Regions from separate parts of the Peribacillus sp. NPDC096448 genome, predicted to be linked through region 2. Evidence: riboswitches for the same ligand, from Rfam matches in the RefSeq annotation. Region 2 holds a riboswitch; the other holds the start of a gene.

Evidence for each region. A riboswitch is a leader RNA that binds a small molecule or an ion and turns the genes downstream of it on or off. The one in region 2 is predicted to bind lysine.
Region 1: it holds a riboswitch for lysine, as region 2 does, so the genes downstream of both, ACIQ0C_RS00625 (aspartate kinase) here and ACIQ0C_RS12305 (amino acid permease) in region 2, are expected to answer to the same signal.

Annotation. Positions count from the first base shown of each region.
Region 1 is NZ_JBIWEU010000001.1:129,291-134,269, reverse strand. Features, by position in the region: gene ACIQ0C_RS00630 (YslB family protein) at 1-18, shown strand, start outside; gene ACIQ0C_RS00625 (aspartate kinase) at 82-1,314, opposite strand; lysine riboswitch at 1,404-1,580, opposite strand; gene uvrC (excinuclease ABC subunit UvrC) at 1,642-3,414, opposite strand; gene trxA (thioredoxin) at 3,518-3,859, opposite strand; gene ACIQ0C_RS00610 (electron transfer flavoprotein subunit alpha/FixB family protein) at 4,036-4,979, opposite strand, start outside.
Region 2 is NZ_JBIWEU010000006.1:113,480-118,458, reverse strand. Features, by position in the region: gene ACIQ0C_RS12310 (LacI family DNA-binding transcriptional regulator) at 508-1,470, shown strand; lysine riboswitch at 1,718-1,902, shown strand; gene ACIQ0C_RS12305 (amino acid permease) at 1,998-3,449, shown strand; gene ACIQ0C_RS12300 (glycoside hydrolase family 13 protein) at 3,499-4,979, opposite strand, start outside.

The sequences.
Region 1 (4,979 bases), on a different contig from region 2:
CCCAGAGATCCAATCTAATGAGCCCTTAAAACAGACTTACCCTTTTTACCGGAAGTCTGTTTTTTATTGGACTCATGACACTTAAGCTAGCACATTTGCATGCTGACCAAGTTTAAATGCTTCATGAAGGGATTCAACCGCCTTCACCATTTCCTTTTCATTGATGACAGTCGAAACTTTAATTTCCGATGTGCTGACCATTTTCACTTGGATGCCTGTATTGGCCATCACTTCAAACATCTCGGCAGCCACTCCCGGATTGGATACCATACCAGAACCGACGATGGACACTTTGGCCAACCCGCTCTCCGTTTCGACCCGGTCGAATCCCAAGTGTTCTTTATTATTTTCCAGCACAATCAAGGCCGCTTCCGTATCTTCACTTTTTGTGGAAAAAGATAGATTGGTCGTATCCTCGGCAGTCATGCTTTGAATGATGATGTCCACATTGATCCGGTTTTTCGCAAGTGTCGTGAAGATAGTGGATAATGCACCAAGTGATTGGGGCAAACCATATATTGTGACCCTCGTAATGCTGTCTTCAAAAGCAATGCCGCGTACAATTAAGTTTTCTTCCATAGTTGCTTCCTCCTCTATGATCGTTCCTGATTCTCTCTCCATGCTTGAACGGACTTCAAGCGGAATTTGATAATTTTTTGCATATTCGACAGCCCTTGGATGAAGGACGCCCGCCCCGAGGTTGGCAAGTTCCAGCATTTCATCGTAAGAAATGGATTGGAGTTTTCGCGCGCCTTTTATGTAGCGTGGGTCCGTTGTGAAAACACCCGTTACATCCGTATAAATATCGCATCTATCCGCATTCAGCGCTGCAGCGATGGCAACCGCCGTCGTATCGGAACCGCCTCGCCCTAAGGTAGTGATTTCCCCATTTGCATCGTTACCCTGGAAACCGGCTACGACCACTATTTTCTTCTCCTGAAGCTGAGCTTGGATCCTCGTGGCATCGATGTTTAAAATCCGGGCATTCCCATGAACGGATTCCGTTTCCATGCCAGCCTGCCAGCCAGTATACGAAATGGCTTCATGTCCTTCTTCAATCAATGCCATCGTTAACAGGGAAATCGTTACCTGTTCCCCAGTGGTCAATAGCATATCCATTTCCCTCTTGCTAGGGGATCCGGAAATATCACGGGCCATGGAAACCAATTGGTCCGTTGTTTTCCCCATAGCTGAAACAACGACGACAACCTCATTTCCATTCTCCGCTTCCTCGATTACCCGATTGGCAACATTTTTGATTTTTTCTACGCTACCGACGGATGTTCCGCCGAATTTTTGAACGATTAATGCCATCCTCATGCACCCTCTCTACTTTTTAGGCAATAAAAAAAGCAATGAGAAATATCTCATTGCTGTGGTCACATACCCTAATACTGTAAACACAGTGAGATAGCTCTCCAGGGTATAAACCCTGACAATCCGCCATTTATTAAATGTCGGACCAGGAGAACAAGGTATGAGTCTTGTCTTCCTTCGGCGTCGTCCCCTTTCAAAACCTTTCATGGAAGCTCATACTTCTCCAGGTTTTTACTCTTGAATTCCGCACCTCTATCAGCACTTTTAAGTTGTCTAGTTAAAAATTCCTTTTAATCATAGCATAGAGATTCATCGGTAGCAAGATTATTCTTGTAGTTTTCTAACGATTCCCTCGGCTACCCCTTTTGGCATGCCAGCTTCCATGATTTCCTCGGCCGTTGCCTCTTTGATTTTCTTCAATGATCCAAAATGCCTTAATAATTGCTTCCTTCGCTTTTCCCCGACTCCTGGAATATCATCAAGCTGGGAGTGAACCGCATTTTTCCCGCGAAGCTGACGATGAAACGTAATCGCGAACCGGTGCACTTCATCCTGAATTCTTTGCAATAGGTAAAATTCCTGGCTCCGTGAATCAAGAGGTACGAGTTCAAGCGGATTTCCGATCATCAATTGCGAGGTCCTATGCTTTTCATCCTTAATGAGGCCTGAAAGTGGAATATCAAGGCCCAATTCATTTTCGAGAATATCCCGCACTGCTTCGACATGTCCCTTTCCGCCATCAATGATGATCAAATCCGGAAGCGGCAGCCCTTCTTTCAATACTCGTGAATATCTTCTTCTGACCACTTCACGCATCGATTCATAATCATCAGGTCCCTGGACCGTCTTGATTTTATATTTTCGGTACTCTCTTTTTTCCGGCTTCCCATCAATGAACACGACTAAAGCGGAAACGGGGTCACTTCCCTGGATATTGGAGTTATCGAAAGCTTCAATTCGATGCGGGGTGTAGATACCCAGTTGTTTCCCGAGGTTTTCCACCGCATTGATCGTTCTTTCTTCATCTCTTTCAATCAAAGAGAATTTTTCCTGAAGGGCGATGGAGGCATTTTTATTCGCCAATTTAAGCATGTCTTTTTTCGCTCCCCGTTTCGGGTGAATCGTTTTGACACCAAGCAGCCCTTCGGCCATTTCGGCATCCACTGATTCAGGCAGCAAGATTTCCTTTGGTTTAAAGTGGTTCGTAATCTCGTAAAACTGACCGAGGAATGTAAGAAGTTCCTGTTCGGGTTCATCGTAGACCGGAAAAAGTGAAACATCCCTTTCTATCAATTTACCCTGACGGACAAAAAATACCTGAACGCACATCCAGCCTTTATCATAGGCAAAGCCAAATACATCCCTGTCGATGAAATCGGTCGTCATCATTTTCTGCTTCTCCATCGTAATATCGATGTGGGCAATCTTGTCACGGAACTCCTTGGCCCTCTCGAAATCGAGCTCTTCCGATGCCTCTAGCATTTTTTCAGTCAGTTCTTTTTTTATTTCAGTATGCCCGCCGTTCAAGAACCGGTTGATATCATCGACCATTTTTTTATATTCCTGTTCCTCTACATCATATACACATGGGGCCAGGCACTGGCCTAGGTGATAGTAGAGACAAACGCGATCAGGTAAAGTATTGCATTTCCTTAAGGGATAGATGCGGTCGAGCAATTTTTTCGTTTCGTTGGCTGCAAATGCATTCGGATAAGGACCGAAATATTTCCCTTTGTCTTTTTTGACTTTTCGCGTAATGATGAGACGCGGGTGGCGTTCCGCAGTCAGCTTGATGAAAGGATACGTCTTATCATCCTTTAGCATGACATTATATTTTGGGTCATGTTTTTTGATTAAGTTCAACTCTAAAATAAGAGCTTCGATATTGGAAGAGGTGACGATGTATTCGAAATCCTCAATCTCATTCACGAGCCGAAATGTTTTCCCATCATGAGATCCCGTAAAATAAGAACGGACACGATTTTTCAACACCTTCGCTTTGCCTACATATATGATCGTTCCCTGACGATCTTTCATTAAATAACAACCAGGTTGATCGGGAAGAAGGGCAAGTTTATTCTTTATTTGTTGATTCATGCATTCAGCCTCCTGTTCTCCCATTTTTACAATCATTATATATCAAGATAGCGAAAAAAGCTTCAAGTCCGCAGACTTGAAGCTTTTTTTAGCTAACTTACTATTACGCGTGTTTTGCAATAAGTTCAGCAAGTGCTTCTTTAGGTTGGAAACCAACAACCTTATCAACCACTTCACCGTCTTTAAGGACGATTAATGTCGGGATGCTCATCACACCGAATTTTCCAGCTGTTTCTTGGTTTTCATCTACATCCACTTTTACGATTTTTGCTGTATCGCCAATTTCAGTATCAAGCTCTTGAAGAACAGGAGCGATCATTTTACAAGGTCCACACCATGGAGCCCAAAAATCTACAAGAACGACACCTTCGCTAGTATCTGTTGTGAAAGTTTGGTCAGTTGCATTTACAATAGCCATATATAATTCCTCCTCAAATTTACTCAAATAACTAAAGACAGTATAACATTGTTGCTCGAATCGATGCTAATATTTTGCTTCAGTGGTAGGATGTCCAAAAAAAGAGTAAATATGCAGGCCAAAATCCTTGCCTATCTGCATAAAGGGGCAAGACATGTATCGGCTTATGCCGAATGTCTTGCCCCTCATCTGTATTATTTCTATTACGCGTTAACTTTAAGTTTTTTGAATTCTTCCGTAAGTAATGGAACGACTTCGAAAAGGTCTCCGACAATTCCATAATCAGCCACATTGAATATGTTAGCTTCCGGGTCTTTATTGATGGCAACGATAACCTTGGAGTTGGACATTCCCGCTAAATGCTGGATCGCACCGGAAATTCCGCAAGCGATATAAAGGTCAGGTGTTACGACTTTACCCGTTTGCCCGATTTGCAATGAGTAATCGCAATAGTCCGCATCACATGCTCCGCGGGAAGCTCCTACCGCTCCGCCAAGAACCTGTGCCAGTTCCTTTAATGGTTCAAAACCATCTTCACTTTTCACGCCACGGCCACCCGCGATGACTACTTTCGCTTCTGAAAGGTCGACCCCTTCACTGGCTTTTCTAACAACGTCTTTAATGATTGTCCGTAAGTCCTTAATATCCACATTTAATGTAGAAACATCACCAGAGCGGGACTCATCTTTCGCTAATGGTTCGATATTGTTCGGACGGATTGTCGCGAAAATCACGCCATCTGTAACAATTTTCTTTTCAAATGCTTTACCAGAATATATCGGACGGGTGAAAACGATATTTCCACCTTCTTCTTCAATGGATGTAACGTCGGAGATCAATCCTGATTCAAGCTTTCCAGCCAATTTAGGTGCAAGGTCTTTTCCTAGCGCAGTATGTCCAAAGAAAATCCCTTCCGGCTTTTCCTGCTCGATGACGGCAAGCAAGCTTTGCGCATATCCATCTGAAGTATATTGTTTCAATTGATCATTTTCGACTGCAATAACCCGGTCTGCACCATACTGGATCAATTCATTACCGAAATTTTGAACACTGTCACCAACTAAAACACCAACGATTTCCCCGCCATCCGCAGCAAGCTTAGCCGCACCGATAGCTTCAAATGATACATTTCTTAGTGAACCATCAC
Region 2 (4,979 bases):
CACAAATATACAAAAAAAGTGCAACTATTTTTAAACATTTCAAAAAGGCGGATGACTAATACACACAGCAAAAACTGTCAGGAAGCTCCACTAGGGAGCTCCCTGACAGTCAATCATTCCGAATGATGAAGTTATATTTATATTGTGGAGTTTTTATGGTGAATATAAACCTAGGGGAGCTATTTAGGGACGACGTGAAATTCACGAGTAAACGCGGTTTCCACGCATAATGCCGCGGAATTCGGGCTTTGACACTTATTTTTCCTGTTTCAAGGAAATTGCCAAGTACGCAAATCCCAATTCGATTCCGCAAAGCACAAACAGGGTGATTAAAGTTTGGAACATCATGATTTCCTCCTCCTCTAAGACTTAAACAAATCTTAAAGGATGAAACCAATACCAGAACAAGACCTTATTTGAAGAAATCTTCAGCAGCCCCACACTGTTCCCTTGCCCTGAAATGGGTTTCATACTGTACAATATAAAAAAAGAAAAAACGGTGATACCATGACAAATATTAAAGAAATAGCTCAATGTGCTGGTGTATCTGTCTCAACAGTGTCTCGTGTATTGAATGATCATCCATATGTAAGCCCCGATAAAAGAAAGAGCGTCTTAGAAGCGATCGATCGTTTGAATTATACGAGAAACATCAACGCCATTCATCTTTCAAAAGGCAAAACCAATCTTATCGGCATTATCATCCCCTTCAACAATCACCCATATTACGGGGCAATCGTTAACGGAATCACTAAACAGGCAAATGCAATTGGCTGTCATATCGTCATCTTTCAAACAAATTATGATAGAGAGAAAGAGATCCAGGCTTTTAATATGCTGCAAATGAAGCAGCTCGATGGCATTATCGTTTGTTCAAGGATTTCGGAAATGAAAATCCTCTTGGATTATCAAAAATACGGACCGATTATTTTATGTGAAGATACAGCCCAAGCTGAATTCTCATCCATCAGCATTGATCATTATGCCGCTTTTTCCTGTGCCCTTGAGTACGTGATTGCTAAAGGATATAAGAAAATCGGATACAGCCTCGGCCGTAAAAAGAGCAGAAATAGTTCCCATCGTACAAAGGCCTTTAACGATATCATGAGTAAACATCAACTGATAAACAATAAAGAATGGCTATTTGAAGGCAGTTATCATATCAAAGACGGTGAACAATTGTTTCAGGAATGGAATTCGATGATGGATAAACCTGATGCCATCATCATCACGAATGATGACACGGCGGCGGGCTTCATTCTTACCGCTAAGAAATCGGGTATAAGGGTACCGGAAGATGTGGCCATTCTCGGCTTCAATAATGATAGCCTTGGCGAAATACTCGACATCACGACCATCTCCTTACCGCTGGAATGGATTGGGAAAATGGCAGTGGACCTATTTGAGAATCCTGAAGAGGTCAAACATGTAAAACTGGACTACGCACTAATAAAAAGGAAAACCGTTTAGTCAAGAGGATGCTTTATTTTAGTACTTGAATTCTTCCTTACTGCCATCACTCATAACTAGGAAAAAATAACCACGTAAAATAATCATTGCGATATCCCAGAAGTTATTTTATAATTTTGATATAGTAAAGTTTACTCAATTACTAGCAATCTATTAGCGATTGCATGAATTTCATGAGTATAATCGTCCGACGTCACCCACAAGCTGACGCCAACGATTTTAGAAAATTGAATACTTCCTCATTTACCGATGAGTTAGAGGCTGCAGCTTATAAAAGTAAAACGGACGAGATTCTGGAAAATTAAAGACTCCGTTTGAAAGGATAAGTTGCCGAAGTTAGGGTATATTCCATGTATATTCTTGCTGGCGGTGTAACCGAATAGGAACACCACTGTCACGTTTTTTCACAAAGCGTGGGGAGCTATCTTCGGAAGGATAAACGGGTTTATTATAAACAGCCGTCGATCTTTTTCGACTGCTGTTTTTTATTTTTCGTTCCCTTCCAATAAAAAGGAGTGTAACATCAATTGTCAAATTCACAATCAGCATCAAGCCCTACTGAACTGAAAAGGAGCCTGAAAGCGCGTCATTTAATGATGATTTCATTAGGTGGAACGATTGGAACAGGTTTATTTTTAGCAAGTGGCGGTGCCATTCATTCAGCCGGTCCCGGCGGTGCCTTGGTGGCATACGCGATCATCGGCATCATGGTTTATTACTTAATGACAAGTCTTGCAGAAATGGCAGCGTTCATGCCAGTGGCCGGTTCGTTCCGTGTCTATGCATCCAAATTCGTCGATCCGTCTTTCGGTTTTGCGATTGGTTGGAACTACTGGTATAACTGGGCAATCACCATTGCCGCTGAATTGGCAGCCGTTGTCTTAATTATGAAGTTCTGGTTCCCTGATAGCCCTTCAATTATCTGGAGTGCCATTGCGTTAATCACTATGTTTCTTATCAATTACATGTCAGTTAAAGGTTTCGGGGAAACAGAATTCTGGTTTGCCATGATCAAGGTCGTGACAGTCGTCATTTTCTTGATCACGGGTGTTCTGATCATTCTCGGAATCATGGGTGGGAAAGACCCAATTGGTTTTTCCAATTTCACAATGGGCGAAGGTCCCTTTAACGGAGGGTTCTTCACGATTCTAGGTGTATTCATGGCTGCCGGCTTTTCATTCCAAGGTACGGAATTGCTTGGAGTGACCGCTGGTGAAAGTGAGGATCCAGAAAAAAATATCCCAAAAGCGATCAGATCCGTTTTCTGGCGTATCATCTTATTCTATATCTTAGCCATTTTTGTAATTGGCATGATCATTCCGTTTACCGATTCACGTTTATTGAGTGAAGATGTTGCCGTAAGTCCATTCACGCTTGTATTTGAACGGGCCGGCCTTGCATTTGCCGCATCCATCATGAACGCGATCATTTTATCATCCGTACTCTCTGCCGGTAACTCTGGCATGTACGCTTCAACCCGTATGCTATGGGACTTGGCACGTGATGGGAAAGCACCGAAGTTCTTAGGTAAGTTAGATAAAAGAGGAGTACCCGTGAATGCACTTATCGTGACTTCTTTAGTTGGCTGCGTTGCATTCTTAGCTTCGTTTTTCGGTGATGGCGTCGTTTATATCTGGTTATTGAACGCTTCAGGCATGGCAGGATTCGTCACCTGGGTAGGGATTGCAATTGCCCATTATCGGTTCCGCAAAGCTTACGCTGCTCAAGGCCTTGATATGAATGCTTTACCATTCCGGGCAAAAGGCTTCCCATTCGGGCCTATATTCGCACTTGTCCTTTGTATTATCATTATCATCGGACAAGGCTATCAAGCTTTCAGCAGCGATGGGATCGATTGGAATTCAATGTTCGTTTCCTACATTGGCTTGATCCTATTTTTCGTCCTATGGTTCGGCTATAAAATTAAACATAAAACGAAAATCATTCCGCTAGAGGAATGTGACCTTAAATCAAAATAATACGCAAAGGACCTGTTCTTCCCTAAATGGAGAAGGACAGGTCCTTTTTTCATTTCAAATGATAAACACGGCATTCATATGGTTGCAGGGGTTTGCTGGAGATTCCTTCTTCCTCCTGATCATAATTGCCGATCAGCTTTGTGGCAGCATATGCATGCAGCTCTTCAGGCAAAGTATAGGGAGCCTGCTCTTCTTTAAAGTTACATAGCACCAACAGCTTTTCTTCTTCCAACGATCTCGTGTAGGCAAATATTCGTTCATCATCCGGCAACAGCAGTTCAAAACGGCCATAAACGACGATTTCATGTTCCTTGCGTAATTGGATAAGCTTTTTATAAAAATGAAAAATGGAATTCGAATCATTGTAGGCCTTTTCTGCATTAATCTCGGGAAAATTGGGATTAACCTTAATCCAAGGAGTCCCTTTCGTGAATCCGGCGTTCCGGGAGTCATTCCACTGAATCGGTGTCCTCGCATTATCCCGGCTGCGGGCGTGGATGGCTGACATCATCCGCTCTTTTGACCAGCCATGAGAATTGACGAGTTCGTCATAAGAATTCAATGTTTCGATATCCCGGTATTCATCGATGCCCTCAAATGCAACATTGGTCATGCCAAGCTCTTCCCCTTGATATATATAAGGTGTACCTTGAAGCATATGAAGACAAGCGGCAAGCATCTTTGCGCTTTCAATACGATACTTTCCATCATTACCAAACCTTGAGACAACCCGGGGCTGATCATGGTTGTTCCAGTATAAACTGTTCCAGCCATCCCCCTCCAAACCAGTCTGCCACTTGGAGAGAATTCGCTTTAAATCGGTTAGCTTCCATTTATCGTTACTCCATTTCCCTTCTGGTCCCTTCCCCAAATCCATATGTTCGAATTGAAAGACCATATGTAGCTCACCACGACCTTTACCTGTGAACAATTGTGCTTCCTCCGGTGTGACGCCTGGCATCTCCCCAACCGTAATCACGTCATGTCCAGAAAGTGCCCGTTGATTGATTTCCTGCAAAAACTCATGTATGCGCGGGCCATTCAGGAAAAAGGGGCTTCCATCACCATACTGCTTCTCATGATGAACGGCTCCATCTGAATAGCTTTGATCTTTTGAAAGGAAGTTGATGACATCCATCCGGAAGCCATCGACACCCTTATCCAGCCACCAAGTCATAATGCTGTAGATTTCTTCACGGAGCTTAGGGTTCTCCCAGTTTAAATCCGGTTGTTTCCTGCTGAATAAATGTAAATAATATTCATCGGTTCCTTCATCATATTGCCATGCTGAACCTTTAAAAATGGACTCCCAATTATTTGGCTCTTTCCCATTCCTGCCAGGTTTCCAAATATAATAATCACGTTTCGGATTATCTCTTGAGGATCGGGATTCCTCGAACCACGGATGTTCATCTGAAGAATGGTTGACCACGAGGTCCATCATGATTTTCATTCCACGCTCATGAACTGCCTTCAACAACCTATCGAAATCAGACATGGTCCCGAATTCAGTCATGATTGATTTATAAT